Regions from separate parts of the Rhizobium sp. BK538 genome, predicted to be linked through region 1. Evidence: predicted binding sites of a transcription regulator. Region 1 holds the regulator's gene; each other region holds the start of a gene.

Region 1 (10,418 bases):
GGGAACCGAAACCGACGCCGAGACCGTAGATCGGACTACTTTCCTGGAATGTGTAATGCGCCCAGAGCGAAGCCATGTGCCTTGGAACCGACGAGACGGAATTGCCCACCGTCCCGGTCGTTCCCTCCAGGATCTCGGTGTCGGTGAAGGTATACGACGCAACCAACGACAGGCCGTTGTCGAGGCTCGTGTTCGCTTCGAGTTCAAAGCCGCGGGAGCGAATCTTGCCGCGCTGTACCTGGATGTTAGCCGGCCCGGTCGGCAGGTTCACGACCTCGTAATAGAGGCTGTTCTCCTGGTCGATATTGAACAGCGCCGCCGTGATGAGTGTATTGCTATTCGGCAGCAGGTACTTGACGCCGATCTCTTCCTGCTCGCTTTCCGTTGGCTTGAAGGGTTGGTCCGTCTCCTGGTTGACGCCGGCATTCGGCGCGAAGGCGGTGGAGTAGCTGGCATAGGGTACGACGCCGAAGTCGGTCTCGTAGCCCAGGCCGACGCGGCTGGAGAATGCCTTGTCCTTTTGCGAAATGGTGGTCAGGGCATTCGTGCTGAGGTCGGTATTGTCGGTGTCCGTGGAGACCCAGTCGTAGCGACCACCGACGGTCAGTATCCAGGCGTCATAACGGATCTGATCCTGTAGATAGGTGCCGACTTGCCATTGGTCCTGGACGGTGCGTGTGTCGAAGTCGATCGGAGCAACAAACGCGCCCGCCGTTGGATTGTTGGTGTCGAGCGGCGGCGACACGCCGCGGCCATCGAGCGAGCGCCAGCGCAGCCTGGTCAGGTCTAGACCGGCAAGCAATGTATGGTCGACCGCCCCCGTCTCGAACTGGGCTTCCAACTGATTGTCGATGACCAAGGCCGTCAGCCGCTCGTCAAACGTTCCGGCACTGCGGCTAAGCAGACTCGGATTGACCGAACTGGGCGCGTAGGCGAAGGCCCAGTCGGCGTCGATGTTGAGTGTCGAAACGCGGGCGTTCTGACGGAAGACGAAGACGTCGTTCAGTCGATGCTCGAATTCATAGCCGATGCGGGCCTGGTTTTGGATTGAATCGTTGAAGGCCGGATTGCCTGCGAAATAGTCCGTGACGTTGCCAGCTGGATCATTGTAGTACGCCGCCGTGCCGCCGGTCTTGGTTCGGGAATACTCGCCGAGAATGGTAAGCTTGGTATCTTCGTCCGGTTTCCACATGAAGGCCGGCGCAATATAGATGCGGTCGTCGGGAACGCTGATCTGCTCTGTATTGGCATCGCGGTAGAGGCCCGTCAGGCGATAATAGAAGGGATCCGTATTGTTAACCGGACCCGAGAAGTCGAACTGGGTTTGGTAGCGCTGTTCGGTACCATACTGCCGCTGAACTTCGCGAAAAGGCTCTTCCGTCGGCCGCTTGGTGATGATGTTGTGGAGACCGCCGGCGCCCGTCGCCCCATAAAGCGCCGAGGAAGGGCCACGCAGGATCGAGACTCCTTCGAGGCCGTAGGGCTCGGTCTTGAAGAGCGACGAACCTGCACCGGGCTGACGAAGGTTGTCGCGAAAGATCCCAGTATAGGTCACGTCGAAGCCGCGCACCGAGAAAGAATCAAAACGCGGATCGAAGCCGTAGGCGCCGACGCGCGTGCCCGGCGTGTAGGCAACCGTATCCAACAGGCTTTGCGGGTTGCGATCCTTGAGTTGCTGTTCGGTCACCGACGAAATCGACTGAGGGACCTCGATGAAAGGCGTGTCGGTCTTCGTGCCCGTCGCGCTGCTCTTGCCGACATAGCCGTCGGCCTGGATCACGCCGCCGCTGCCACCGTTGACGATGATATCTTCGAGAATCGTCGCGCCATCCTGCTGCTGTCCTGTGGCATCCTGTGCTGCGGCTGGCGCGAGAAGGTGGATGAGCGCCACGCCTGTCAATGCTGATGTAGAAAGGATTCGCGAGGAAAATCGAAGACTATTCATTGGCTTATCACACCGGGTATGCCTGTTGCGGGATTTTATGTGGAGTGTAATAGTCAAGAAAATTCCCGGTGAAAAGTCGTTTTTATGATTAAATTACTCAACTTTTTAATCAGCATAACAGATCGGCCACAGTCAGGTCAGGCTTGCGCCTCCGACAGCAGCCAGCGGCGGAAAGCGGCAGCGGCTGGCCGCTCCAGCGCAAGGCCCGGATAGACGAGGTGGAAGGCAAGCCGACTTGCAATGCCGAGAGGGAAGGGCGTGACCACCGTGCCTTCCTTCAGATCCCGCTCCAGAAACGAGCGTCGCACCAAGGCAAAGCCCAGCCCGGCCTTCATCGCGTCATAGGCGCCGTTGCCATGCATGAAGATCGGTCCGCGCGACGGGTCAACTCCCGTGGCGCCGGCGGCTTCCAGCCAGAGCCGCCAGTCATGGCGATAGACGTCGTGGATCAGCTGGAAACTAGCGAGCGCGCTTGGCGACGGATTGTCCCCCAGTTCAGCGGCAAGCGTTGGCGTGCAGACCGGCACGAGTTCGTCGTCGACGAGACGTTCGCTGATCAGGCGGTCATAACCGCCAAGCCCGTGGCGGATTGCGAGGTCGATGCCGTCGCGCTGAAAATCCAGCACGCGGTGCGATGCGCTGATGCGGACGTCGATTTCGGGGTGCATCGCCTCGAAGCGTCCCAGACGAGGCACCAGCCAATAGGTCGCAAAGCCCGCAGTGCAGGTAACATTGAGGATGGCGCCGTGCCCTCGCGCCGTGATCGCCGCCGTCGCTTCCCTGACGAGACGAAACGCTGCCCTGAGCGTCGAAAAATAGTCCGCACCCTCCACGGTCAGAGTCAGCGCGCGGGTCTTGCGCTCGAACAGCTTGACGCCAAGGGATGATTCCAGATCACGGATCTGCAGGCTAACGGCGCCTGGGGTGACGTTGAGCTCTTTTGCCGCGAGCGTCATGCTGAGATGCCGGGCGGCCGCCTCGAAGGCTCGAAGCGCTGAAAGAGAGGGAAGATAGTCGCTCATGGTTTAGCTCAGCTATATCATGGGTCGAGAAAGACTCGTTTGTCGGCTCATCGACATAGCAATAATATCAGCATGAAGGCCGCCACAAAAGCTGGTTAAAGCTCAGTGAGGAGCGAGATTAGATCGAAGATATTGGCGTCCGCGCCCGCGCGCAACAATCGGGTGGCGGCAGGCTGTGACGGCATGTAGGTCAGTGACAGGCCGACAAAGGAGTGAACGATGCAGCCGAAACAGATGGGCTTTGCCGAGTGGGGAATGTTGCTAGTGCTTTCCCTGCTGTGGGGCGGATCCTTCCTCTTCAACGGTATTCTGGTGAAGACCCTGCCGCCCTTTACCATCGTCACGGGTCGGGTGCTGATTGCCGCGCTGGCGCTGAACCTCATTGTACGCGCGGCCGGCCATGCCATGCCGCGTGATGGCAAGTCGTGGGCGGCGTTCTTCGGCATGGGCATCCTCAACAACATGATCCCGTTCTGCCTCATCGTCTGGGGCCAAACGCATATCGCAAGCGGCCTTGCCTCCATCCTGAATGCCACGACACCGCTCTTCGGCGTCGTTGTCGCGCATTTCCTAACCGCGGATGAAAAGATGACCGGCAACCGCCTGCTCGGCGTCCTCGTCGGCTTTGCCGGCGTTGCCTATATGATCGGCTTCGACGTGCTGCGCGATCTCGGCTCGAACGTGCTGGCCCAACTTGCCGTGCTGGGCGCTGCGCTCTCCTATTCGTTTGCCGGGATTTTCGGTCGCCGCTTCCGCCAGATGGGCATGGCGCCGCTCATTCCCGCCGCAGGACAGGTCAGCGCCTCGACCGTCCTGATGCTGCCGATCGCGCTCATCGTCGACCGGCCGTGGACACTGGCCGCCCCGTCATTCGAGACCTGGATGGCGCTGTTTGGTCTGGCCTTGCTGTCGACGGCGATCGCCTATGTGCTGTTCTTCCGCATTCTGGCAACGGCGGGAGCAACGAACCTTATGCTCGTGACTTTCCTGATCCCCGTCAGCGCCATCCTGCTCGGCGCAGCCATTCTGGGCGAGCCGATGCGGGCCAAGCACCTGATCGGCATGGCAATGATCGCGATCGGCCTTGCAGCGATCGACGGACGGTTGTTCTCTCTGGGTAGAAAACGGCCAGCTTAGCAGGCGAGATCGGCGACCACGGAATCGAGAATCAGCATGCCTGACGGCGTGCAGCGAAGCCGGGAGTTGCCGATCCGCTCGATAAAGCCGTGCTCCAGGAGGAACTCCTCCCGCTTCGGGTCGGGATCGCGGCCCGAAAGCTGTTGCCAGCGGGCGAGATCGACGCCTTCCTTCAGGCGCAGCCCCATCAAAAGCAGTTCGTCCGCCTGTTCCTCGTAGCCGAGTTGTTCCTGGTCGAGGATGCCATGGCCGTCGCACTCGACGAGGTCAAGCCAGCTTTCCGGCTTGCGCTCCGTTGCGGTCGCGATCTTCATGCCGCCGCGTGTCAGGCGGCCATGGGCGCCGGGGCCGATCCCGGCATAATCGCCATAGCGCCAGTAGGTGAGGTTATGGCGGCTCTCCGCGCCCGGACGCGCGTGGTTGGACACCTCGTAGGCCGGCAGCCCTTCGCCGGCCGTGATCTCCTGCGTCGCTTCATAGAGCAGCGCCGATTGATCGCCGTCCGGAACGATAAGCTTGCCCGCCTTGTGGAGGCCGTAGAAGGGTGTGCCTTCCTCGATCGTCAGCTGATAGAGCGAGAGGTGATCGACCGCGTAGGAAATCGCCTCTTTGAGCTCGCGTTCCCATTCGTCGACGGTCTGGTTCGGGCGGGCATAGATCAGGTCGAAGGACATGCGCGGGAAGATGTCGCGCGCCAGCTTGATCGCCTTCAGCGCGTCGGCAACATCGTGCAGCCGCCCGAGAAACTTCAGGTCGCGGTCGTTCAACGCCTGGACGCCGAGCGACACGCGGTTGACGCCGGCGGCGCGATAGCCGCGGAAGCGGTCCGCCTCGACACTGGAGGGGTTCGCTTCCATGGTGATCTCGATCCCGTCGGGTACATGCCAATGCTTGGCGATACCGTCGAGAATGGCCGACACCGTCGCAGGGTTCATCAGCGAGGGCGTGCCGCCGCCGAGGAACACGCTGGTCACCGTCTTCGGTCCGCTCATCTGGCGCACTGTCGCCATTTCCTTCAGGAAGGCTGCGGTGAAGCGCTCCTGGTCCACCGGCTGGTGGCGGACATGGCTGTTGAAATCGCAATAGGGGCACTTGGCGGCGCAGAACGGCCAATGCACGTAGACGCCGAAGCCGGGCTCGCCGGTGTCGGGCAGAAGAGCGGCATAGCGCGTCAGATCAGGCTGTTCCAAAGTGTCCACGTTTGCCCTTAGGCTTCCAAGCAAGTTTCGACGAAAATCTTGAAGGCGCGGGCGCGGTGCGACAGTGCCTCTGTGTGCTTCCAGCCGTGCTTCTCGTCCGCGCTCATCTCGCCAAAGGTAGTCTCATAGCCGTCGGGTTGAAAGACCGGATCGTAGCCGAAGCCCTGGCTGCCACGCGGCGGCCAGACGACGGTGCCTTCCACTTCTCCGCGGAAGAGCTCCCTATGGCCATCCGGCCAGGCAAGGCAGAGCACGCTGACGAAGCGCGCAGTGCGCTGTTCCGGCCTGGAAGCGCCGGCCTTTTCCAGAGCCGTCTCGACCTTTTCCATCGCCATCGCGAAGTCGCGAGTGCCGTCGGGCTTCTCAGCCCAGTTGGCGGTGTAGACGCCCGGATCGCCGCCGAGCGCATCGACGACAAGGCCGGAATCGTCCGATAGCGCCGGCAGTCCAGCGGCTTCGGCGGAGGCGAGCGCCTTGATCGTCGCGTTTTCCTCAAAGGTGGTGCCGGTTTCGTCAGGCTCCACGAAGTTCAATTCGGCCGCTGACTTTGCCGTGAAACCGAACGGACCGATCAGGTCCTGGATTTCCCGGATCTTCCCGGCATTGTGGCTGGCAACGACGATGGTCTTGGTTTCGAGCTTGCGCATGATTGTCCTATTCGATGCCCCAGATGCGGGCTTCAGCGCATTCGAGGCTGTTGCCCGCCGGATCGCGGAAATAGATCGATCGGCCGCCTTGCGGCCAGGTGACTTCGGATTCGATGGCGACACCTTTGGACTTTAGTCGGGCCGCAATCGCATCGAGATTTCCCCCGGAGACACGAAAACAGGCATGTCCTGCACCGCTTGTGCCGTGCGGTGGCACCTGCAGCGCGGTGGGTAAGGGGGGCTTGATCGTTTCCTTAGCGTTGAAGATCAGCAATACGCCGGTGCCGCAGCGAAAGAAGACATGCCGGTTGCCGCCTCGCGAGATCTTCGAAAGGCCGAGAATGCCCTCGTAGAAGGCTTCGACCTCGTCGAGATCGTCCGCATAGAGCGCCGTCTCCAGCATGCCTTCCAGCATGTCGTTCATCCAGCGATCGCCTGCTTCTGCATCGCGACGAGCTCGGCAATGCCTGTTTTGGCGAGTGTCATCAGCGAGGCGAACTCCTCGTCGGTGAAAGGCGTGCCTTCGGCGGTGCCCTGGATTTCCACAATACCGCCCGCGCCCGTCATCACGAAGTTCGCGTCGGTCTCGGCTGAGGAGTCTTCGAGATAGTCGAGGTCGATCACCGACTGGTTGGCAAAGATGCCGCAGGAGATGGCCGCGACGTGGTCTTTGAGCACGCGCTCGACCTTCAGCATGTTGCGGCTCTCCATCCACTTCAGGCAATCATAGAGCGCAACCCAAGCGCCGGTGATGGATGCTGTGCGCGTTCCGCCGTCCGCTTGGATGACGTCACAGTCGAGCGTGATCTGACGCTCACCGAGTTCTTTGAGGTCGACGACGGCGCGCAGCGAGCGGCCGATCAGGCGCTGGATTTCCTGCGTGCGCCCACCCTGCTTGCCGGATGCGGCCTCGCGCTTCATGCGCTCGCCGGTGGCGCGCGGCAGCATGCCGTATTCGGCCGTGACCCAACCCTTGCCGGTATTGCGCAGCCATGCCGGCGGCTTCTCCTCGACGCTCGCCGTGCACAACACATGCGTATCGCCAAACTTCACCAGACAGGAGCCTTCCGCGTGCTTGGAGAAATTGCGCTCGAAAGAGACCTTGCGCATCTGGTCGGTTTTTCTGCCTGAGGGCCGCATACTATTCTCCTAATCATGATGCCGAAGACGCGAGTGGTTTTCGGTTAGATCGTGCGTGCTTATGTTGTTGAGAGCTTCTACGATTGGCAGCGCCTATTTGCAATTTCCCTTTTGCCGCTGCGGGGAGATTGGCTATATTTTGTCGGATCATCGTCAGCACGGGTACGCAAGGTTTCATGGAGTTCAGATCGACGTCGGTTTCAGATGCAGTGGCTGCGCTGGATGAACGCTCCAAGGAAATCTTTCGCCGCATCGTAGAGGGCTATCTGGAGACGGGTGAACCGCTCGGCTCCCGCAACCTGTCGCGCATCCTGCCGATGTCGCTGTCGCCAGCTTCCGTGCGCAACGTGATGAGCGATCTGGAGGAACTTGGCCTCATCTACTCGCCGCATGTCAGTGCCGGCCGCCTGCCGACACAGATCGGCTTGCGCTTCTTTGTCGACGCCTTCATGCAGGTCGGCGATCTCTCGGCCGAGGATCGCGCCAACATCGATCGCCAGGTGCGTGCCGAAAGCCGCGACAACCCGATGGAATTGATGATGAATGAGGCTAGCCGCATGCTTTCGGGCATTTCGCGCGGCGCCGGCCTTGTTATCACTTCGAAGAGCGATCCTGTTCTCAAGCATGTCGAATTCATCCGGCTTGAGCCGACGAAGGCGCTTGCGGTTCTTGTCGGTGATCACGACCAGGTGGAAAACCGCATTATCGAGCTTCCGGCAGGCGTCACGTCGTCGCAGTTGACCGAGGCCGCCAATTTTCTCAACGCCCACATGACCGGCCAGACGCTGCCGGAACTGCGCAATGAATTAAGCCGGCTGAAGGACGATGTTCGCCGCGAGCTCGATACGCTGTCGCAGGATCTCGTCGAGCGCGGCATCGCCGTCTGGTCCGGCAGCGCCGACGAGGGCAAGCCGGCCCAGCTCATCATCCGCGGCCGCGCCAATCTGCTCGCCGGTCTTGCCGGAGCCGACGATCTCGACCGCCTGCGCATGCTTTTCGACGACCTCGAAAAGAAGGACAGCCTGCTGGAGCTTCTCAATCTCGCAGAAAGCGGGCCGGGCGTGCGCATTTTCATCGGCTCGGAAAACAAACTCTTCTCGCTTTCCGGCTCCTCGTTGATCGTCGCGCCCTATCGTGATGATGACGACCGTATCGTTGGCGCCGTCGGCGTGATTGGGCCCACGCGGCTCAACTACTCGCGCATCGTCCCGATGGTCGATTACACCGCTCAGCTGATGACGCGATTGTCACGCGGCGCAAAGTAGGGCAACTACTCCGGCAGCATGTCGCCCGAGCCGCCCATCTCAGCAGGCATGTCTCTGTATTTCGGCAGGCCGTCACGGATAGGCAGCACGCTTTCCTGATAGTTCATGTGCAACGCCGGAGCGTAATCGAGATCGGGCAGAAGTGCCGCGTAAACGTTGGTGACGCCCCAGGTGGGGTGGTCGGTGTAGAGATGCCCACCGCACAGCTCGCAGAATTTCCGCACGCTCGTATCGGACTTCTGGTAGCCTTCCACGTGCTCGCCACCTTTGGTGACGTGGACAGCGTGCCGTTGCCAGAGCGTAAAGGCGTTGACCGGTCCTGCCGACCAATGCCGACAGGAGGCACAGTGGCAGTAGCCCATAGCCACCGGTTCGCCGGTAGCAACAATCTCCACGGCGCCGCAGAAGCAGCGCCCGGAATAGCTTTTCTGATCGCTCATGGTAGCAGCTCCTTGACCCTGGATAAGGCCGAAGCACCAAAGATTTAGATCTGGCTAAAATAAAAGAACTTTAGCGCGAGCAAGTCAAGGCGGCCCTCTCGGTCAACCCTGCATGAGTTGTGCCTTGCATCGCGTGCTTTTCAGTCACGCAGACTTGATTTTTGCCCGTCAAAGCTCGATATCGGGCACATTCTAAAAGACACCAATCACCGGAGAACGTCATGACTGACGAAACGACGAAGAACGGACCTGACACCGCCGCGGCCGAAGCCGCGGCGGACGCCGCCGCAAACGTCGAGAACGAAGCCGCCGCTGAAGCCGCAGCACAGCCCGATCCGCTGGAACTTCTGAAGGTCGAGAATGTAGAGTTGCGCGACCGCTATCTGCGCCTTGCTGCAGAGATGGATAACCTGCGCCGCCGCACTGAGCGGGAAGTCAAGGACGCCAAGACCTATTCAGCGGCTGGCTTTGCCCGCGACATGCTGGCCGTTTCGGATAACCTGCGCCGCGCCATCGACGCGATCCCCGAGGAAGCCAAGGCTGCCGCCGACGCCGGCCTGACAACGCTGATTGAAGGCGTCGAGATGACGGAACGCTCGATGTTATCGGCGCTCGAGCGCCACGGTGTCCGCAAGTTGGAGCCAGTCGGCCAGAAGTTCGATCCGAACTTCCATCAGGCCATGTTCGAAGTGCCGAACCCCGACGTGCCGAACAACACCGTTGTTCAGGTCGTTCAGGCCGGTTACACCATTGGTGAGCGCGTTCTGCGTCCCGCCATGGTCGGCGTCGCCAAGGGAGGCCCGAAGCTCGTCGAACCCGAAACCAATTCGGTCTTCGACCAGAAGGACGCCTGATCTCTCAGGCGCCCGAAAGGCAGTCGAAATTCAGATGCGGGCGAAACGCTCGATCAGCAGATCGAAGAAGCCGTCCGCATCGACATCACGCATGACCTGCGCATTGCGCTTGCGGTCGGTGACGTGCCACCAGTCGACGACGGTCATGCCGGCCGTCAGTTGCGACTTCACCTCGATCTCGACATTGCAGGTCCGGCCCTTGAAAAGATCAGGCTTCAAGAGGTAGGCGACGACTGTCGGATCGTGCAGCGGGCCGCCGTCCGAACCATACTTCTCGACATCGAAACGTTCGAAGAATTCCAGCATCTCGACCATGGCAATGGCCGGGCGCGTGCCGAGATCGGCCATGCGCTTGACGCGGTCCTTGCGGGTCAGAAGCTTGTGCGTGACGTCGAGCGGCATCATAACGATCGGAACGCCGGAGCGGAAGACGATGTCGGCTGCCTCGGGGTCCACGTAGATGTTGAACTCGGCGGCCGGCGTAATATTCCCGCCCTCGAAGAAGCCGCCGCCCATCATCACCAGTTCGCGGATGCGCGGGATGATGTCGGGCGCCTTCTGGAAGGCCAAGCCGATGTTGGTCAGTGGCCCAAGCGTGCACAGCGTCACCGTGCCTTCAGGCTCGCTGCGCAGCGTCTGGATGATGAAATCAACGGCGTGCTGTGCCTGCAGCGGCATATCAGGCTCGTCGAGAACAGGGCCATCGAGACCGGTCTTGCCGTGCACATGTTCTGCCGTCACCAGCTTGCGCGCGATCGGCTTGTCGGCG
Region 2 (10,418 bases), on a different contig from region 1:
TCCGCGCCAGCTGGTGGAAGGCGAGGATCAAAATGCTCAAAGATATCGGCTTGCGGATCCGTCTTCGTCTTTAGCGCCGCAAGGGCGCGGTCTGCAATCGCGCGCAAGCCAGTGTTGTCACCGGCGTCGGTGATCTTCACGACCAGATCCGGATGAGCCTTTTCGAAAGCCGGGCGAACGATGTTATTCCAGAAATCGATAATGTTCGCGTCCGATCCGCTGTAGAGATCGATCGTCGTTGTCGCGGCCGATGCAAGGCGTGGCAGCATCAGCATGCCCGCGGCTGCGGTGGTGGTGACAAGGAAATCGCGTCTGTTCATAGCCCTCTCCATTGGCTCGGATGTAGAAGGCCGTGCTACGCCTTAAGCGTAACAGAGTCATGACAGCGGGGCGATCTCAGCGATAAATTGCACAGCTGTGCAAGCCATTGTCGCGATGGCGGCGCAGTGAAGCCGATTAGACATCGGTCCAGTTGGAAAAAGCTGCTGCTTGGCCTCGCGACCTGCCGCGCTCATCAAGCAACTGCCAGACAATTCCATTCTCCATCCAGAAGTGTTTTCCAGACTTGGTGACGCGCAAGCCCCGGTAGTCCGCGACATAGCCTTGACGTTCGACGGCATCGAGAAGCAATTGCCGTTCTTTTCGATCCGGAGCCTCGGCAGACAAGCGCGACGGCAGCTTCGTGAACTCATCCCACGTATATTCGAAGCGCGTCTGGGCGGCGATATTGGCATAAATGAAGCGCGGATCAGGATCCGTATTGTGGACCAGAACGACAAAAAGCGCTTCACGATAGAGCCAGTCGGGGCCCTGCCCCGGTTGAACAAGCGCCTTGCCGACGAGCCGGTGAAAGCTATCGGTCAACAGCTTGAAGAACTCCAAGTCCGCAGCCAGATCGACTGGTTCAGGCAGCTTGCTTTCCACTCTTCATTCCACCGTCTGTAGATAATCGATGAACATCATCGTCGAATGAATTGTTAAGACCACCGAAGGGGCAGGACCACCATACGCCAAAGTGTGATCCGACAAGGATTCTAGGCGTCAAATAGCGATGAAGGCAACTCAACGGTTATTCGGTTCGGTTCTGCAAGACGCATTGCCACAGCTTCTCGCAACAGGGCAAAGCGGAGTTCCAACGCAGTGATCTCCGGTGACCTTGGCAGCATGGTCAATTCAGCTGCGAAAAGATCAAACTCCCTTCCCAGGGCGGTCTCATCAAAAGGTGGGTTCACGTGCTCACGACCGATAGATTGGTTGAAGACTCACTCAACCATGGACTTACAGCGAGCGCTGAGACTGCGCTTAACGCGCCTGTAGACATGCTGAATATCCAATTAACAAGCTCGCGCAGTGTAGAAAATTGGCACGAACGACGGCGCGCCTGCTCGGAACCCAACAATCTACAGAGCGACCTTTGGAACTCGCTGAACACCATCCCTTGCCTAGCCGCGGAGTTTGTCCGGCCAGCAATGGCTGGCCAGAACGGCGCAGGTCAGATGAATTAGGTCTCGCCCCGTCTGCAAGGCTTCAGGTTCTTGCCGGCAGGCACCGCGCGGCTGGGCACCCCACCCGTGCATGGGCTCGCAAGCCGGAGCTTCGGGCTGTAAACGTTCGTTGCGTGAGCACTACACTTACGGTCCCGTTCGATATCGTACAAAGAAGAGGGACGTAAGCAGAGGCGACGACCGCGATCTGTCAGTTCAAGTACCGCCGAGATTGCCATCGGACAACTGCTGGAAACGCGCAGGCACATCTTCGACGCTGACAAACTGCTCGTGGCTCTTCAGAAATTGCCTGAAACGCTCTTTCGCGACGGCGATTGGGCGTTCCCTGCAGGCGGCTTCCCGGACAACTTTCACGACCGTTTCGTAGGTCAAATCTCGCTTGCTGGTCGGCCATTCATCGAGAAAATCGAACACGTCGTCCAGGCCCGCGATTTCCTGGATAAAGTGCTTACGCTGCGCAAAAATCGGCGCATCAAACAAGTCAAGTGCCACTATATCTCTCCCTGGTTGGGCCTGTTTGGCAAACAGGAGTTATTGGCCGCCTATTGGAGCTCAAAGTCCCCTGCTGATAGCGCAAAGCGTTTCGGCATTCAGTGCGAAGTGATCGCACGTCGCTCATCAGACGCCAGGTGCTCTATAATCGCGCGCCGGATTTCGGTAACCGTGTCGAAGAGCCTGTTGTCCAGGCCGATGACATTGAACCGGACAGCGATGAACTTGAGGCGGTTCTCGACAGGAACCGCGATCCCAACTTCCTGACCGTTAAATACGACAGCTTGCTTTTGCATGACAAACCTCGGGCACGCCACACGGGAGCACCATCTTAGAAAAGTGGATAACGGATTTACGACGCGTCAGATTGCCGTCGTAGGTCGGTATCGGATCAAGACGAGATCAGGCGCTCGCTGCACCATTGCGAAGAAACGAAGTCGGACAAACAACGTCACCATCCTCCCTCAAGCGGGGTCAAACCACGGCTGAGTATCGTCGGCAAGGACCTATATTTCGGAACTCTTCTGCAAAAACGTAGTCGAGAAAATTCGAGCAAGCAACTGATTTTTGTCATTATTTAGCGTTTTAAATCGTATGACAATTACCGCAGGTGCGAAGTGAGAAATGACGTACGTTCGTCCGGTCTTATCGTCGCAAGGTTTGACGTTCTCCGCCATAGAAGGCGTCAACCACCAGGGACGGGTTCGTTCCTGCTCGGTTTTGGCTACCCATTCATTGGAGGCCCTAGCGTTGCTGCGCAGGACTGGCTCTCCGGCTTCGACGTTGTCAACCTCTGTGGCTTTTAGTTTGTGATTTCAAACCGACAAACGTCATACGGCGTGAGATCACGGCAATTGCGGCAGCCGCGAAACCCACAAAGCGTCAGCTGCGTGTGCGCAGTGCGCAACGCGCACGCTGCCCCGGCCGCAAAGCCGTACGAAGCCATGGGGCCACAAGCACCGGATCCCACCGAACATCCGGCACGCCCGAAGCGTCGGCTACCGGTGGAGGACTGGTAGCCCGTGACGGATCATCTGTTTGAACACGTGCGGCCGTATCTCGACCGCGATCGAGAGGAACGGATCGCTTGTATCCGCGTCCCGCGGTGGATCGAGCACGATGTCGCGACCGACGCCCATCGCCGCTGGAAGCCTTAGGCTGGCGGCACAGTGGAGATTTACCCCAATGCGCACTCGCACCGATAAACTCGAAGAACATCCTCACTCCGTTGAACCGTCGCGACCGTGGCGAAACGCGCGGCCGCCTTAACGAGTGCCGGGAGCGCGATCGTGCTTGATCTGTTTCGCGGCGGGTTAAAACTCTTCATGGCGATCGGTCGAATCGATCGCATAAAAGTCCGAAGCCCATGCCGCGAGGATCGTTCGCTTATCGTCGACAGGCAGAAAGTGCTGGCGCCCTTACCACATCGATTGGCCGTCGAAACAGCAGCCCTTGCGGCGCTAGAACTGTTTGCCCGATCGTCATGGCATTGCTGGCAGCCTGCTCCAACATGTTGTCCATCATCGGATTTACCTCAGCGTACGTGCGGATCCCTGTCCCGTCGCAGGCGAGACGCAACGTTGACGTTGGTTTCCGGAGCCAGCAGCTCGTGTTTCTCCGCAAAGGCGGCAAATAGGCCGCGGGCGGTCTCCGCTTCGATTTCACCGCGCAGCGCAGCTCCACACGCCTTAAGCGCAACTGAGTGCGCGTTATCTCTGAGCGCCGCCGGCCACTCGACGAGATGCCGGTAGGCGTCCATCACGCTGCGAACCTCCGCCGGAAAGCCGAGGCCGACAAGAATAGAAACTGGCTCTTTGAACATATCGGGTTTCATTACGCTCTCCTTCCCAACCCGCGATGTTGACGGGCGCCGCCGCCGCGACGCCCTCCTTGATGGGTTCTGCTTAAGCGGCCTTCTGCGCGTCGATCTGCGCGCAAGGAGCCGACGGCTCAACAGTCGGCGCAGTCTCGATGGCGATTTTCCGCGGCTTCATTTCCTCGGGAACCTCACGAACGAGATCCACGGACAGGAGACCGTTCTTTAGATCCGCTCCGTTCACCCTAACATGGTCGGCGAGCTCGAACCGGTGTTCGAACGGCCGGCCGGCTATGCCGCGATGAAGGTAGGCTTCGGCAGCCGCCTCCTGCTTCTTGCCGGCCACGATCAGAAGGTTGGACTGGAATGTGATGTCGAGATCGTCTTGAGCGAAACCTGCCACCGCTATCGAAATCCGATAGCTGTCATCGCCGGTCTTGACAATGTCATAGGGCGGCCAGTCGCTGATCGAGCGGGCGCGCTGAGCATTTTCGAGGAGATTGAAGACCCGATCGAAACCGACGCTGGATCGGAACAGCGGTGCATAGTCGTAGGATGTTGCCATAGCCATATCCTCCTTGAAGCAACATGGGTACGGAGCGCCGAAAGATGGCGCTTCCAGCAAGGCCAGCCCTATCCTCAGCGGCTGGCAGCTATCGATTTGGTTTTTGAGAATTTCGGATTCAAGGGCTGCGCCTGAGAAAAATTTGGGTGTCTTCAGTCCTAGCGAACCACTCGATCGAGCTCCTAACCTGCAGCTATATTCTGTATATCGCGCAGGCTTTCACAACAGGCGGGCGCAGATTGCCGCCGTCGGTCCAACTGCGGAATTCAAAGCCGGCAATCAAACGTGGGCTGCGCAGAAAAACAACGCTTACCCTTCAACGGCACAATCAGCGATCTCGTCTTCAGGCCATCTCTGGTGCTCCGATGCTTCGAGGCTTTGCCACTCAATTCTATTTTGCAGCGCTGGGAGCAACTGGCTTGCGCGATCCCGACTCGCTTTTGACATCGTCAAACGGAGACCGGGATGACGTGCTGCCGAGCTCATCAAGCCTCGGTCGGAAAAAGAACCAGGAAACGAAAAATCCGGATTCAAGTCTCAGTGCAGCTTGAACTCGCCTTCGACGCGGCACCATTCGTTCGGTCCGATCAGGCGCTGATGCGTATAGCGGACGGAATGCAGCGGCCCGTCGAGGTTGGCCTGCCAGTAATTGAGGAACTTCTGCATCTCAGGGAAATCGGGAGCCAGATCGTAATCCTGCCAGACATAAGTCTGAAGGACGGATTCGAAATCGGGAATGCGGTAGAGGATATGCGCGGTGGTAAGGCCATAACCGTTGAGCTGACGCTCCAGATCCGATGAAAATCGCATGCTTCATCTCCGTTTCGTGACAGCCTGAACGTGGCGTAATTTTTTGCGGCCATCAACGAATTTTTAGACGCTCGAGGCCAGGTTCTTGTTTCTTTCCAGAAAGTTAGCAGCCGCCTCCGAGGAGTGCTGATTTTTTTGTTTTGACCTCTTGAAATCAAAAAACCGCCAAACCAGATCATTTTGCGCAAAACGCTCGACTGAGGTTTTGCACCCACCCGGACTGGTCATCCGGTCCGGCCAGGGGAACAACGTCATCATTGTTTGTCCATCGGAGGAAAACATGTCGTTCCGACCGCTTCATGATCGCATTCTTGTCCGCCGGGTTGAGTCCGAAGAGAAAACCAAGGGCGGAATCATCATTCCCGATACCGCTAAGGAAAAACCGCAGGAAGGCGAGGTCATCGCCGTCGGACCCGGCGCGCGTAACGATGCCGGCCAGGTCCAGCCGCTCGACGTCAAGGCTGGCGATCGCATCCTGTTCGGCAAATGGTCCGGCACCGAGATCAAGATCAACGGCGAAGACCTGCTGATCATGAAAGAAAGCGATGTCATGGGCATCATCGAAGCCCCGGCAGAGCAGAAGCAGGCCGCCTGAAGGCCGACCGATCAGTTAAATTAGCTGCCTATTGAGGAGTTAAAGAAATGGCTGCGAAAGAAGTCAAGTTCCACACCGATGCCCGTGAACGCATGCTGCGTGGGGTCGATGTGCTTGCCAATGCTGTGAAGGTGACGCTTGGCCCGAAAGGCCGCAACGTCGTTATCGACAAGTCCTTCGGCGCACCGCGCATAACCAAGGACGGCGTTTCGGTCGCCAAGGAAATCGAACTGGAAGACAAGTTCGAGAACATGGGCGCCCAGATGCTGCGCGAAGTCGCCTCCAAGACCAATGATCGCGCCGGCGACGGCACGACCACCGCGACCGTTCTCGCCCAGGCGATCGTCAAGGAAGGCGCCAAGGCGGTGGCGTCCGGCATGAACCCGATGGACCTGAAGCGCGGCATCGACCTTGCCGTCGACGCCGTGGTCAACGAACTGAAGACCAACGCGCGCAAGATCTCCCACAATTCGGAGATCGCCCAGGTCGGCACGATTTCGGCCAATGGCGACGAAGAGATCGGCCGTTACCTTGCCGAGGCAATGGAAAAGGTTGGCAACGAGGGCGTCATCACCGTCGAGGAAGCCAAGACGGCCGAAACCGAACTCCAAGTCGTCGAAGGCATGCAGTTCGACCGCGGCTACCTCAGCCCTTACTTCGTCACCAATGCCGAGAAGATGCGCGTCGAGTTCGAGGATCCTTATATCCTCATCCACGAGAAGAAGCTTTCGAACCTGCAATCGATGCTACCGGTTCTCGAAGCCGTCGTGCAGTCCGGCAAGCCGCTCCTTATCATTGCCGAAGACGTCGAAGGCGAGGCTCTCGCCACGCTCGTCGTCAACAAGCTGCGTGGCGGCCTGAAGATCGCTGCCGTCAAGGCTCCGGGCTTCGGTGACCGCCGCAAGGCCATGCTGGAAGACATCGCTATTTTGACAGGCGGCACTGTCATTTCCGAAGACCTCGGTGTCAAGCTGGAGAACGTGACGCTGAACATGCTTGGCCGTGCCAAGAAGATCGCGATCGAGAAGGAAAACACCACGATCATCGATGGCGTCGGCTCCAAGGCCGAGATCGACGGCCGCGTTGCCCAGATCCGCGCGCAGATCGAGGAAACCACCTCCGATTATGACCGCGAGAAACTGCAGGAACGCCTCGCCAAGCTCGCCGGCGGCGTTGCCGTCATCCGCGTCGGCGGTTTGACGGAAGTCGAAGTGAAGGAAAAGAAGGACCGCGTCGACGATGCGCTGCATGCCACCCGTGCGGCCGTCGAGGAAGGCATTCTACCGGGTGGCGGCGTCGCGCTGCTGCGGGCCGTCAAAGCGCTCGACAATCTCAACACGGCCAACCGGGATCAGCGGGTCGGCGTCGAGATCGTCCGTCGCGCAATCGAGGCACCTGTCCGTCAGATCGCCGAGAATTCCGGCGCCGAAGGTTCGATCATCGTCGGCAAGCTGCGCGAAAAGTCCGACTTCTCCTACGGCTGGAATGCCCAGACCGGAGAGTATGGCGATCTCTATGCGCAGGGCGTTATCGATCCGGCCAAGGTCGTGCGCACCGCGCTTCAGGATGCAGCCTCCGTTGCCGGCCTGCTGGTAACGACGGAGGCCATGATCGCCGAAAAGCCCAAGAAGGAAGCCGCTCCGGCGATCCCCGCCGGCGCCGGCATGGATTTCTAAACGATCATTCTGGCTCGCCCCTGTTCGAGGGGGCGAGCCACCTGCGGAGTAAAACATGAGCTTGCCGTCAAAAGAAGATGCACGTCTATGCGCAGGTGTCCTTAGGGAGATTGTCCGGATGACGGGCATAGCGGACAATCCAACCGCTATCGGAACGCTGACGATAACGGTCGCCAGATTATACAATAAGGGCGTGCGAGACCGCGACACACTTTTGTCAGAGGCGATAAGAGTAGCCGAGATACCGAGAACTCATGATGATCGCGGCGCATCTTACTGAGCCGCGAAAAAAGGAATCCAGGTGCCATCTATTTATCCATGGAGCCAGGAGATGAGAAAGGACAGCAACAATATTAAATCCCAGCACGATGCCGTAGCCGCGACCAGCGCCGCTCATCTGTTGCACCCGGAAATGCATTTCGATCATCCCCGCGACGTGCTGATGGCGGGCAATATCAGCAAGGACGAGAAGCGGGCCATTCTGGCCTCATGGGCGTCCGATATATGTGCAATCGAATCCATGCCGGCCTGGCGAAGTTATCCGGGTACGCAACGGATCGTCGCCTATGATGAGGTTCTTGCGGCCTTGAAGGCCCTCGATGATGACGATCAAAGCACGTCGACGCAGAAGCCTATGGTTTTCTTTAATGACAGCAAAAGCCGCCGCCGCAGACCCCTGTCGCACCGATCTGGCGGCGGCTTCGGCCTGTGCAGCTACTGGAAAGGAGGGCGTCGCAAGCAACCATTCGAGATCTAGCCATTCCCTCTGACCGCCGCGTGCCTGTTTCGGACGCGGAGAAGATTTTTACCGACGATTCTTTGCTCACTTGAGGAGGTTTTGCCGATGAAGATCGCTCAGATCGCACCGCTCGCCGAAAGCGTTCCGCCCAAACTCTATGGAGGAACGGAGCGGATTGTCTTCTATCTCACCGAAGAGCTTGTTGCACAGGGCCATGACGTCACGCTCTTTGCCAGTGGCGACTCCGTCACAGATGCAAGACTGGTGCCCTGCTGCGACCTTGCGCTGCGGCTCAACCCGGCGATCAAGGACCACCTGCCGCATCAGGTCGTGATGCTTGAGGAAATTCGCCGCCGCGCCCATGAGTTCGACGTGCTGCATTTCCACATCGATCTATTGCATTTCCCGCTGATCCGGGATTTTGCCGACCGCACGTTGACGACCTTGCACGGCCGTCTCGATCTGCCGGATCTCAAGCCCTTCTACCAGGCCTTCGCAGATATTCCGCTCGTATCGATCTCCAATGACCAGCGCCGGCCTATGCCACCGGTCAACTGGGCGGGGACGGTTTACCACGGTCTACCCGCCGATCTGCTGCCCTTCACGGAAAAACCAAAGGGCAATTACCTCGCGTTTCTCGGGCGCATTTCGCCAGAAAAGCGACCCGATCGCGCCATAGAGATCGCGGCAAAAGTCGGCATGCAGCTGAAGATCGCCGCCAAGATCGACAATGCCGACCGGGCCTACTGGGAAACGGTCGTCGAGCCGATGGTGAAACGTCATTCCAATGTCGAGTTCCTCGGCGAGATCAATGAGCATCAGAAAGCAGCGTTCCTTGGAAATGCTGGAGCCTTGCTTTTTCCGATCGATTGGCCGGAGCCGTTCGGACTGGTGATGATCGAGGCAATGGCTTGCGGCACCCCGGTCATCGCCTTCGGCTGCGGCTCGGTTCCGGAGGTGATCGACAACGGCGTGTCCGGCCTTATGGTCGACAGCGTCACCGAGGCGGCCGAGAACGTCGAATGGGCGCTTCGGATTGATCGCCGCAGAGTGCGGGCCACATTCGAGAAGCGCTTCACCGCGGAACGGATGGCGCGCGACTACCTCGACCTCTACCGCAACCTACCCGGCGTCCGTACCAAAGCCGCTCCACTTCGCCGGTCGAATGGGCAGCCACTCGACCTGCAGGTGGTCGCCTGAGACTTCAGGAGGAGCAATGTCGATCGCTTCCGCAGGCAACAGTCCAGCGCCCGCATCGGCCGGCCCGGCGGCACCGGTCGCGCAATTTTTCATTCCGGCTACCACATCGCTGCAAGAGCGCCGGCCGCGCACTCTCAAGCACGGCGATACCTTCGCCGTCTTTGATCACAATGGCGACGCAGTTTCCGGGTCAGGCAGCCCGGAAGGCCTGTTTCATTGCGATACCCGATATCTCTCGCATCTCTCCCTGACGATCAACGGCAAGCGGCCGATGCTGTTGTCGTCGGCACTGCGCGACGACAACGCGACGCTCACCTGCGATCTCACCAATCCCGACCTCTTCGACGACAAGGAACGGCTTGTCCTCGGCCACGACCTCATCCACCTGCGCAGGTCTCGCTTCCTCTGGAATGCTCACTGCTACGAGCGACTATCGATAAGGAATTTTGACGACCGGCCGCAGCTTATTCGTATCGAGATTGCTTTCGGAGCAGATTTCGCCGATCTGTTCGAAGTTCGCGGAACGGTCAGGGCGAAAGGAGGGCGCCATCTTTCCCCTGTCATCGGGCAGGATTGTGTCTCTCTCTGCTATATCGGCCTCGACAACCGAGGTCGATCGACGCGGCTTTCCTTCGATCCGCAGCCGGACGAACTTGGCACCGACCATGTCATTTATGATCTCCATTTGGCCCCGCATGAGAGCCGCTCTTTGTTCATAGAAATCGGCTGTGACCAGAGGGAACCTCGAAAACCCGGCCACCGTTCGTTTTTCCATGCCCTGCGGGATTCACGCAGAGCCCTGCGCGCTTCTTCGTCGCGCGCCGCCTCGATCGCAACGTCGAACGAAATCTTCAACGAAGTCGCCCGACGCAGCATCTCCGACCTCTACATGCTGATGACCGACAAGCCGGAAGGCCCCTATCCCTATGCCGGCATTCCCTGGTTCAGCACGGTCTTCGGGCGCGATGCTCTGATTACGGCGCTGGAGACGCTCTGGCTGGACCCGGAGGTCGCCCGCGG
Region 3 (10,418 bases), on a different contig from region 1:
CGTGGCGGTGGATACTCCGATCACCGTCAGGATGCCGACCTTGAAGCGAAAGAGCAGAACGGACGCCAGGGCGAAGATCCCGAGTGCCGCGACATCGAGCGTCCACCACTGCGGCCAGGCAACGCTAACGATCGGCAGGCCGGTCTTCCCGGAAAGAAGCGCGACGCGGCCAACGTCGACGAAGAGCACATGCAGGCCGAACCACAGTGCAAGATTGAGAATGACGCCGACAACCGCCGCGGTGATCGCCGAAAGGGCGGCCGAGAGGTTTTCGTTGTTGCGCAGTTTCTCGATGTAGGGAGCCCCGGCGAAGATCCAGATGAAGCTCGGTACGAACGTCGCCCATGCGGCGAGGAAGGCGCCGAGAACGCCACCGGCAAGCGGCGCCATCGCAATAGGGTTGCGATAGCCAGCGAGAAACCCAACGAAACAGAGGACTAGGACCAGCGGCCCAGGCGTCGTCTCTGCAAGTGCCAGTCCACCGAGCATCTCACCGGGCTGCAGCCAGGCGTAATGGCCGACGGCAACCTGCGCGACATAGGAAAGGACGGCGTAGGCGCCTCCGAAGGTTATCACGGCCATCTTGGAGAAAAAGATGAAGGCCGCGCCGAACACATTGGTTTCGCCGCTCAGAGTTTCGGCGATCAGATCCGTGGGTGCATCAAGGCCACGAATGAAAAAGAGCGGCGACTGCCAGACGAGGATCCAGAACACGAGCACTACGAGCGGCCTTGCGATGGCATGCGTCGTGACCACAGGAAAATGCCGGTGCGAGGAGGTTTGCGGCAAGACTGGCGCGGCCAGCCGACGCTGGCGATGCTTCATCCATAGTAGGCCTGCTGCTCCGCCCAGGATGATAACCAGAGGAAACGGCAGGTTCAGAAGGAAGAGCGCCAGGAACGACGCTGCTGCCACATAATAATGAAATCGCTCTTTCAGCGCTCGGCGCCACGCCCGGAGCAATGCCTCGATGACGATTGCCAGAACCGCAGCCTTCGCGCCGAAGAAAAGCACGGGAAGCCAGGCGGCCTCCTGAAAAACGGCGTAGAGGCTCGATAGCGCCAGGATGACAAGGAAGCCCGGCAGAATGAACAGCAGGCCGGCAATGAGGCCGCCGCGCACGCCGTGGATCAACCAACCGATATAGGTTGCCAGTTGCTGGGCCTCGGGGCCTGGCAGCAGCATGCAGAAATTCAATCCATGCAGGAAACGTTCCTCGGAGATCCAGCGCTTCTCGTCGACAATCGTCTTATGCATGAGGGCGATCTGGCCGGCCGGCCCGCCGAAGCTCAGACAGCCAATCCGCGCCCAGACGCGAACCGCCTCCCGCAGCGTCGGCGCCGCCTCGATATCCCCTGCCGCGATCGCCTCATGCACGGTTGCCGCCCCTCTCGCCTCAAGGCGCTCGATATCATCGGCACGCCTTTACGACAATCCTGGCGCAGACAGGGCTGCAACTAACTTTTCGAAGACAAAAGCCTAGGGGGAGCTCGATCGTCGCATAGGCTGTCGCACTTCCGACAAGGATGTGCTGTTAAGGCTGTTGCGAGGACGGCGAAGAAAAATTGCGGCCGTTCTTGACTCCCCGCTAGGCCACTCCTAAATGCTGCCTCGCTAGCACTCACCAAGGACGAGTGCTAACACCATCCGTGCAGGCCGCTCTCGGCCTGTGAGTGTCATTTGATCGAGGGATTAGACAATGGCAAGCACCAACTTCCGCCCCCTTCACGATCGCGTCGTTGTTCGCCGCGTTGAGTCCGAAGAAAAGACCAAGGGCGGCATCATCATTCCCGACACCGCCAAGGAAAAGCCGCAGGAAGGCGAAATCGTCGCCGTCGGCTCCGGCGCTCGTGACGAGTCCGGCAAGGTCGTCGCTCTCGACGTCAAGGCTGGTGATCGCGTTCTGTTCGGCAAGTGGTCCGGCACCGAAGTCAAGATCAACGGCGAAGACCTTCTGATCATGAAGGAAGCCGACATCATGGGCATCATCGGCTAATCAGCCGCTTTTCCCTTTCCGATTTTAGCTACGGGCCCAAAGCCCGGACAACTCGAATTCAGGAGTTTCAATCATGGCAGCTAAAGAAATCAAGTTCGGCCGCACCGCGCGCGAAAAGATGCTGCGTGGCGTCGACATTCTCGCTGACGCAGTGAAGGTAACGCTCGGCCCGAAGGGTCGTAACGTCATCATCGACAAGTCCTTCGGCGCTCCGCGCATCACCAAGGACGGCGTTTCGGTCGCCAAGGAAATCGAACTGGAAGACAAGTTCGAAAACATGGGCGCCCAGATGGTCCGCGAAGTTGCTTCGAAGACCAACGACATCGCCGGCGACGGCACGACCACCGCAACGGTTCTCGCTCAGGCGATCGTTCGCGAAGGCGCCAAGGCAGTTGCTGCCGGCATGAACCCGATGGACCTGAAGCGCGGTATCGACCTCGCTGTTGCTGAAGTCGTCAAGGATCTTCAGGCCAAGGCCAAGAAGATCAACACGTCGGAAGAAGTTGCCCAGGTCGGCACGATCTCCGCAAACGGCGAAAAGCAGATCGGTCTCGACATTGCTGAAGCAATGCAGAAGGTCGGCAACGAAGGCGTTATCACCGTCGAAGAAGCCAAGACCGCTGAAACCGAACTCGAAGTCGTCGAAGGCATGCAGTTCGACCGCGGCTACCTCAGCCCGTACTTCGTCACCAACCCGGAAAAGATGGTTGCTGACCTCGAAGACGCCTTCATCCTCCTGCACGAGAAGAAGCTTTCGAACCTCCAGGCTATGCTCCCGGTTCTCGAAGCTGTCGTTCAGACCGGCAAGCCGCTCCTCATCATCGCTGAAGACGTCGAAGGCGAAGCCCTTGCTACGCTCGTCGTCAACAAGCTGCGCGGCGGCCTGAAGATTGCTGCTGTCAAGGCTCCGGGCTTCGGCGATCGCCGCAAGGCAATGCTCGAAGACATCGCGATCCTTACCGGCGGCACGGTCATTTCCGAAGACCTCGGCATCAAGCTCGAGTCGGTTACCCTCGACATGCTCGGCCGCGCCAAGAAGGTTTCGATCTCCAAGGAAAACACGACGATCGTCGACGGTTCGGGCGCCAAGTCCGACATCGAAGGCCGCGTTGCCCAGATCAAGGCCCAGATCGAAGAAACTACCTCCGACTACGACCGCGAAAAGCTGCAGGAGCGTCTTGCTAAGCTCGCTGGCGGCGTTGCCGTCATCCGCGTCGGCGGCTCGACGGAAGTCGAAGTGAAGGAAAAGAAGGACCGCATCGACGACGCGCTCAACGCGACGCGCGCTGCTGTTCAGGAAGGTATCGTACCGGGCGGCGGCGTTGCCCTGCTGCGTTCCTCCGCCAAGATTTCGGCCAAGGGCGAGAACGACGACCAGGACGCCGGTATCAACATCGTTCGCCGCGCTCTGCAGGCTCCGGCCCGTCAGATCGCCGAGAACGCTGGTGATGAAGCTTCGATCGTTGTCGGCAAGATCCTCGAGAAGGGCGAAGACAACTTCGGTTACAACGCCCAGACCGGCGAATACGGCGACATGATCGCCATGGGTATCGTCGACCCGGTCAAGGTTGTTCGCACGGCTCTGCAGGACGCAGCTTCGGTTGCTTCGCTGCTGATCACCACCGAAGCCATGATCGCCGAGCTGCCAAAGAAGGACGCTCCGGCTGGCATGCCGGGCGGCATGGGCGGCATGGGCGGCATGGACATGATGTGATAGGCCGAAAGCCTATCGCAGGAATTGTCTGTAAAGCTTCACTGATCCACTTCAGGTATCCCGGAATAGGAAGGGCGGTCTTCGGACCGCCCTTTTTTGTTTCGCACCTGATTCGTCGCCCCCACCCTCCAGCTTTTTCAATCGATAGCTGAAACGTTTAATCAGAGTCGTGAGCAACCCTCGCATTGGGCGAAGCTTTTGCAAAACTTGTGGCGCTGTATTTTTTCTTTCACAGGCTGATTTCTCTCGCGGTGCAATTTTCTACACATTTCAGCGCGAGGAACCGCAGTGAAACCGTTTGCACGTCAAGAACTTGCGAAATTTTTGCTATTTCCTGGCGTCCAGGAGCGTCTTCGGGTGTATTTTCCACTCGCAGTAGAGATCTGCAGTGCGCAAAAAGCCGATTGCCGTTTGCATAAAAGACCGATAAATCCGCGTTGCATTCGGCGCGCGTTCATCGGCCGACGGTCGCTATCCCATATCGATCCTGACCATGGGGCGCGAGACCGAGTTCGGGAAAACCCCTCCCGAAAATATATCATAAGTTGTGTAACGTGCCGAGAAATTGGACGCGGTTCCGCCAGAGGGACCGGCAATCCAAACCCCATTTCCCGGTCGCCCGCGCATGATGCGCGGCGCAGCATGAACCTGCTCATTTTTGCCGGACGTGTAGCGGGGGAAGCTGCACCTAAGCTGGGGAAAAATTTGTTCAAAATCGCAAGAACCAACGCCGCAGCGCCGCTCATGCCGGGCTCACTGGATATCAGCAATCATGATCCCGAAATGCTGGCGCAGTTTTCCATTTCGGAAACCTGGGTCGGAGACTTCTCCACCGGCGTGATCCACCTCAAGGAATGGAGTGCCATGCTGCACGGGCTTCCCGCGCGGGAATGCGGGCTTCTCAGCCTCATGCGCTGTTACGACCCGAAGGATCACGACCGCATCCTGGAGCTCTTCGAACAGGCTGCGACGCTTTCTTCTTCCTTCTGCTTTTCGACCACGATCATGCTGCCGAACGGCTTCCGTCAACCATTGTTCTGCATGGGGGAGTCGAACGGTCACGACGACGCCTACAGCGGCAGCATGCTTGGTGTTTTCGTCTTTCCTCGATTCAAGACGAATGCCGGCAGCGAGTTCGCGCGGCGCCAATAGAAGCGTCCGCCACACACAAGAAGCCGGGCCCTTTGGAACCGGCTTTTTCTTTGCCTTGGCTCGGCTTTAGGCAGGGCGCGCAGGTATATTCAAGCCCTTTTCGGATGCTGGCCAAGCGATGCAGCGCTCAAGCCAGGCCATCACCGCCGGAAAGCTCTTATAATCAAGCACTTCGCGGCCGCCATAGAACACGTCGGCACCACGGAGCCACGGGAAGGTGGCGATATCGGCGATCGTATAAAGGTCACCCATGATCCACTGGCGTCCCTGCAGCCGCGCTTCCAGCACGCTCAGCAGCCGCTTGGATTCGTCACGGTAGCGCTCCATCGGGTAGGAGTTGCTGGCGACCTTGTCGGCCGCGAACTTGTAGAAGTGCCCGAACTGACCGAACATCGGCCCGATACCGGCCATCTGGAAGAAGACCCACTGGATCGTCTCATAGCGTCCTGCCGCATCGGCAGGAATGAGTTTGCCTGTCTTCTCAGCGAGATAGAGCAGGATGGCACCGGATTCAAAAATGCCGATCGGCTTTCCATCCGGGCCATTGGGATCGATGATCGCCGGGATGCGGCCGTTCGGGTTAAGCGACACGAACTCCGGAGACTTCTGGTCATTCGTGCTGAACGAAATCAGATGCGGCTCGTAGGGTAAGCCAAGCTCTTCAAGCGCGATCGATATCTTGACGCCGTTCGGCGTCGGCAACGAGTAAAGCTGGATAACGTTGGAATCCGCTGATGGCCAGCGCGTCGTGATCGGAAAAGCGGAAAGATCTGCCATTGGGATCTCCATCTTGGGCGGCCGACCATAGAAGAGGGGTATCGCCGATGGCAAGCCGACTTCGTCGTCGATCTATCGTTCAATAATAGAGAACGAACTGTCCCCTTCCGTCTATCTTTCCACGACAGCAAAAAAAGGCGACAAAACGGCATGGGAGGTCGAAACCGTGCCGGGGAGCACAACGACCTCAAACGCCATTCAAACGGAGACATTGTCCCATGTCGAATACCAACAACGCCATCATTCTCGTCGCTCGCATTCTCCTCTCCTTCATGTTCATCCTTGCTGGCTTCGGCAAGCTCACGGACGCCGCTGGCACTGCCGGCATGATCGCCGGCGCTGGCCTTCCTGCTGCTACCGCCCTTGCCTATCTCGCCGGCGCCTTCGAGCTGGTGACGGGCCTTGCCGTTCTCGTCGGCTTCCAGACGAAGATCGTCGGTTGGCTGCTCGCCGTCTTCTGTGTCTTCACGGCCGTCCTCTTCCACCTGCCCTACGCCAGCGGCGCGGAACTGGTTAACATCCTGAACCAGATCATGGTCATGAAGAACGTCACGCTGGCCGGCGCCTACATCCTGCTCGCCACCTACGGCCCGGGCGTCTACTCGCTCGATGCACGCCGCGGCGCCTACGCTGCCGCCTAAGCGATCAGCCACCACCCAAGCATGAAGAACCCGCCGTCACCAGACGGCGGTTTTTTTCGTGCCTGACGATTTTGAGACGGTCAGAGCGCCGAACGAACGGCGTCTACCAGTCCCTGGACTGTGGCGTCGTTCACATGGCTTTCTTTGCGCGCCCTGACGAAGCAAGCCTCGGAGCGAAGAATGACGCCATCGGACAGGATCTTCAGGTTGTTCGCACGAAGGGTCGAGCCGGTCGAGGTGATATCGACGATGATGTCGGCGGAACCTGAGGCCGGCGCCCCTTCCGTTGCCCCAAGGCTCTCGACGATGCGGTAGAGCTGGATGCCGTGCTGACTGGAGAAGAACTGTTGCGTCAGCCGCCAGTATTTCGTGGCGATCGCCAGGCGCCGGCCGTGGCGGGCGCGGAAATCGGAGGCAACATCGCCGAGGTCGGCCATGGTGTCGACATCGAGCCAGATTTCCGGGACAGCAACCACGACATCAGCGTGGCCGAAACCGAGACGGGCACAGACCTCCACACGCTTATCCGCCTCTGCCAGCCCCTCGCGGATAAGATCTTCACCGGTGACGCCGAAATCGACCGTGCCGCTACCGAGCTCGCGGGAAATCTCGGAGGCGGAGAGGAAGGCCACTTCGACGTCGTCCCATCCCTCAACCCGTCCGCGATAGGAGCGATCGTTGCCGACAGCGGTGATTCTGATGCCGGCGCGTTCGAAGATCGCCGAAGCATCGTCTTTCATGCGGCCCTTAGAGGGCAGTGCGATGGTAATCGTCATCAGGCAGCCCTCTCCGCTTCGATGCGATCCAGCCAGAGCGAGAAGCCGACGGCCGGAATGCGGTCCTTGGCGCCAAGGAAGGTCATCAACTTATCGAAACGGCCGCCACCGGCGAGAACGGCCGACGTGCCCTGAACGCCAATCTCGAAAACCAGACCGGTGTAGTAATCCAGCGGGCGCCCGAAGGCTGCGCGGTAATCGATCAGCGCGAGATCGACGCCGGCATTCGCCAACGCGGCGACGCGACCGTCGAAGCGCGCAAGCGCGTTACCGAGCTTGAGGCCCGCGGCATCGGCAAAGCCAGCCAGCGCCGCCGAGGCATTGATCAGCGGCACATTCAGCGACAAGAATTCCTCGAGCACGCGGAAGGCCGCGTCATCGAGGCGCGTTTCGGAGAGGATGAGTTTCTCCTTCAAGCGACGCGCGATTTCCAGCGGCGAGCGGCTTGCATTCGTCGAATAGCCCGTCGCCTGCATCGTCGCATCGATATGCGCGACCAGTGCGGCTTCGTCGTCGGCGGCGATCAGATGCGCGATCTCGTTGCTCAGCCCGGTGACGAACTGAGGGCTGACAAGGCTCGCCAGCAGAGCTTCGAGCTGGCTCATGTTGCCGAAGGCGTGGATCAGCCGCTTCTGCCAACCGAGCGGCAGGCCGAGCGCCTGCACGACCGCTTCGAAGACGGCCTGATCGCCGAGGGTGACCGCAAGGCGCTTACCCGGAACGACACGCTCCAAGACGCCGATCGCATCGCCGATTGCCCGCGCGTCGGCAGCGGCGATATTGATGTCGCCGAGATCCTCGATCCCGGCCTGATAGAACTCGCTTCCGCCTTCGCGCCGCTGGCGGAAGACTTCGCCGAGATAGGAATAGCGCTTCGGCGTGCCGGTCGCGCTCTCGATGTGGCGTAGACAGACGGGAATCGTGAATTCGGGACGCAGGCAGAGGCTGGCACCTGTCTCGCTCTCGGTCATGAAGATGCGGCGGCGAAGATCCTCACCGGCGATATCGAGGAAGGGTTCGGCGGGCTGGATGACGGGTGTGTCCACCCTCTCCGTCTTTCGCGCCGCAAACTCTGAGAGGAGATCGCCGGAGAAGTCCGGCAGGTTGATCAGGGCCATCTCAGCCCGCCCTATTCCGGTCTTCGGCCTGCGCCGCCAAAATTTCCTTGACCTTGGCGACCAGATCGCTTTCGGCAACAGTCTCCTGGGCGACGCGCGCCTCGCGCCAGCTGGCGTTGTCCTCGATCTCGCCCGACAGGCGCTTGCCCTCGATTAGGTCCTTGATCTGCACGACGCCCTCAGCGCGCTCGTCGCCGCCCTGAATGATGGCAACGGGGCAGCCGCGGCGGTCGGCATATTTTAGCTGGTTGCCGAATTTCTTCCAGTTGCCCTGATACATCTCGGCGCGGACGCCGGCCTTGCGCAGTTCCTGCGTCATACGCTGGTAGCGGCCCATTGCCTCGACATCGCCGTCCATGACAGTCACCAGAACAGGCTCGATGACGTCGGCCTGGCCGAGCTTTCCGAGGTTCTTCAGCGCCGTCATCAGGCGCGAGACGCCGATGGAAAAGCCGGTGGCCGGTACCGCCTGGCCCATGAAGCGGGACACAAGGCCGTCGTAGCGACCGCCGCCGCCGACGGAACCGAAAACGACCTTTTCGCCCTTCTCGTTGGTCACGTCGAAACTCAACTCGGCCTCGTAGACCGGGCCGGTGTAGTATTCGAGACCGCGGATGACAGATGGATCTATCCTGATACGATCCTCATCATAGCCGGCCGCTCTTACGAGCGCCTCTATCTTTTGCAGTTCGGCGTGGCCCGCAGCATAAAGATCGCTCGCCGGGCGGAAATCATCCCCTTTGAGATAGCCCAGGATAAACTCAATCTGATCTGCGGTCAGGCCAGCGCCCTTGGTAAAGTCACCTGACTCATCCTTACGGCCACCACCCAGTAGCAGTCGCACGCCGTCGAAGCCGAACTTATCGAGCTTATCGATTGCGCGCAGCACGCCCAAACGCCGACCAGCATTCTGTTCGCCACCAAGGCCCGCTTCCTCCATGACGCCATCGATAACTTTGCGGTTGTTGACACGGACCACGTACTGCCCGGCTAGACCAAGCGCATCCATCGTGTCCGCCATCATCATGCACATCTCGGCATCCGCCGAGACATCTGGTGCGCCGACGGTATCGGCGTCGAACTGCATGAACTGGCGGAAACGGCCCGGACCCGGCTTCTCGTTGCGGAAGACATAGCCGGCGCGATAGGTGCGGTACGGCAGCTGGATCTCGTTGAAATTCTCGGCGACAAGACGGGCGAGCGGCGCCGTCAGGTCGTAGCGCAAGGACATCCACTGCTCGTCGTCGTCCTGCAGCGAGAAGACGCCTTCGTTCGGTCGGTCGGCATCGGGCAAGAACTTGCCGAGCGCATCGGTATATTCGAAGAGCGGCGTTTCGACAGGATCGAAACCATAATGCTCATAGACTTCCCGGATCTTCGCGGTCATTTCGTTGACGGCACGAATGTCGGCTGCCGAACGATCGACGAAGCCGCGTGGAAGTCTGGCCTTGAGCTTTTGTGGTTTCTTCTGCTTGTCGTTCATTTCCAAGGTATTCCGCTCGCTGTGACAGTGGCGATTTCCTAGCGGAAAGGGCCGGATGCGGCAAGGGCGAAGGCCCTTGATCCGGAACACAGAATCAATTGAACGAGGGAGAATGGATCGAATGGCGGGAGCTACATCGTGATCGCGGAGGCACTTCTCTACGCCGCGACCGTTCCGATGACGCTGAAGGCGCATCGCCGGTTCATCCGATGCTCCGTCAATCTATGGTCCCGCGCCGGCCGCTGCAGCCGGCAATGGGAGGAGCACGAGGAGCGTAGCCGGAGCGCTGTAAGGAGCGCCGTGGCGGGTTTGCGGCAGAGGCGGACGGTGGTCGTTTTGGGATCCGGCCTGCTGCGTGATGTGCCGATAAAGGAGCTGGCCGAGACCTTTGACACCGTCGTGATCGTTGATCTCGTGCATCTTGCCTCGGTGCGCCTGTGGCTTCGGTTCAAGCGATACCGCAATGTTCGCCTGATCGAGCGTGACCTTTCGGGTTATGACGAGCTTGCCGGGGGTAAACAGCCGGAGCCGCTCGCCTTTCTGAGGACCGTCCCGTATCTCGATTTCGTCATCTCGGCCAATCTCCTCTCCCAGATCGGTCGTGGCGCAAAACGCTGCTACGAGGCGGAAGAGAAAGGCGCCATGCCCTCCGATACCGTCACGCGACTGATCGAGGCACACCGCTCTGGGCTGGAGGCAGCGCCCTGCAAGACCTGCCTGATTACCGATGTCTGCTATGCGGTCATCGACCGCAGCGGGAA

The links. The regulator HrcA, encoded in region 1, represses chaperone genes, less so after heat shock. The targets are predictions, from matches to a motif close to GTTAGCACTCNCNNNNNGNGAGTGCTAAC.
Region 2: groES (co-chaperone GroES) is a predicted target of HrcA. The motif match lies at 5,291-5,319, and genes of this name have one in related genera.
Region 3: groES (co-chaperone GroES) is a predicted target of HrcA. The motif match lies at 1,614-1,642, and genes of this name have one in related genera.

Annotation. Positions count from the first base shown of each region.
Region 1 covers NZ_JACIFT010000002.1:315,001-325,418, forward strand. The annotation lists gene FHX09_RS03885 (TonB-dependent siderophore receptor) at 1-1,945, opposite strand, end outside; gene gcvA (transcriptional regulator GcvA) at 2,083-2,967, opposite strand; gene FHX09_RS03895 (DMT family transporter) at 3,187-4,104, shown strand; gene hemW (radical SAM family heme chaperone HemW) at 4,101-5,303, opposite strand; gene rdgB (RdgB/HAM1 family non-canonical purine NTP pyrophosphatase) at 5,312-5,950, opposite strand; gene FHX09_RS03910 (VOC family protein) at 5,958-6,374, opposite strand; gene rph (ribonuclease PH) at 6,371-7,090, opposite strand; gene hrcA (heat-inducible transcriptional repressor HrcA) at 7,267-8,355, shown strand; gene FHX09_RS03925 (GFA family protein) at 8,361-8,795, opposite strand; gene grpE (nucleotide exchange factor GrpE) at 9,017-9,649, shown strand; gene FHX09_RS03935 (nucleoside hydrolase) at 9,680-10,418, opposite strand, start outside.
Region 2 covers NZ_JACIFT010000004.1:194,082-204,499, forward strand. The annotation lists gene FHX09_RS06585 (extracellular solute-binding protein) at 1-320, opposite strand, end outside; gene FHX09_RS06590 (MEKHLA domain-containing protein) at 457-924, opposite strand; gene FHX09_RS06595 (DUF982 domain-containing protein) at 1,701-1,997, opposite strand; gene FHX09_RS06600 (hypothetical protein) at 2,096-2,293, opposite strand; partial or broken gene FHX09_RS29680 (NTP-binding protein) at 3,020-3,142, shown strand; gene FHX09_RS06605 (DUF982 domain-containing protein) at 3,532-3,831, opposite strand; gene FHX09_RS06610 (Hsp20 family protein) at 3,902-4,378, opposite strand; gene FHX09_RS06615 (usg protein) at 4,916-5,188, opposite strand; gene groES (co-chaperone GroES) at 5,469-5,783, shown strand; gene groL (chaperonin GroEL) at 5,831-7,459, shown strand; gene FHX09_RS06630 (hypothetical protein) at 7,791-8,216, shown strand; gene FHX09_RS06635 (glycosyltransferase family 4 protein) at 8,304-9,398, shown strand; gene FHX09_RS06640 (amylo-alpha-1,6-glucosidase) at 9,415-10,418, shown strand, end outside.
Region 3 covers NZ_JACIFT010000006.1:212,672-223,089, forward strand. The annotation lists gene chrA (chromate efflux transporter) at 1-1,377, opposite strand, end outside; gene groES (co-chaperone GroES) at 1,700-1,996, shown strand; gene groL (chaperonin GroEL) at 2,070-3,710, shown strand; gene FHX09_RS09685 (hypothetical protein) at 4,416-4,862, shown strand; gene FHX09_RS09690 (glutathione binding-like protein) at 4,929-5,639, opposite strand; gene FHX09_RS09695 (DoxX family protein) at 5,858-6,280, shown strand; gene hisG (ATP phosphoribosyltransferase) at 6,361-7,056, opposite strand; gene FHX09_RS09705 (ATP phosphoribosyltransferase regulatory subunit) at 7,056-8,174, opposite strand; gene hisS (histidine--tRNA ligase) at 8,176-9,657, opposite strand; gene FHX09_RS09715 (hypothetical protein) at 9,796-10,418, shown strand, end outside.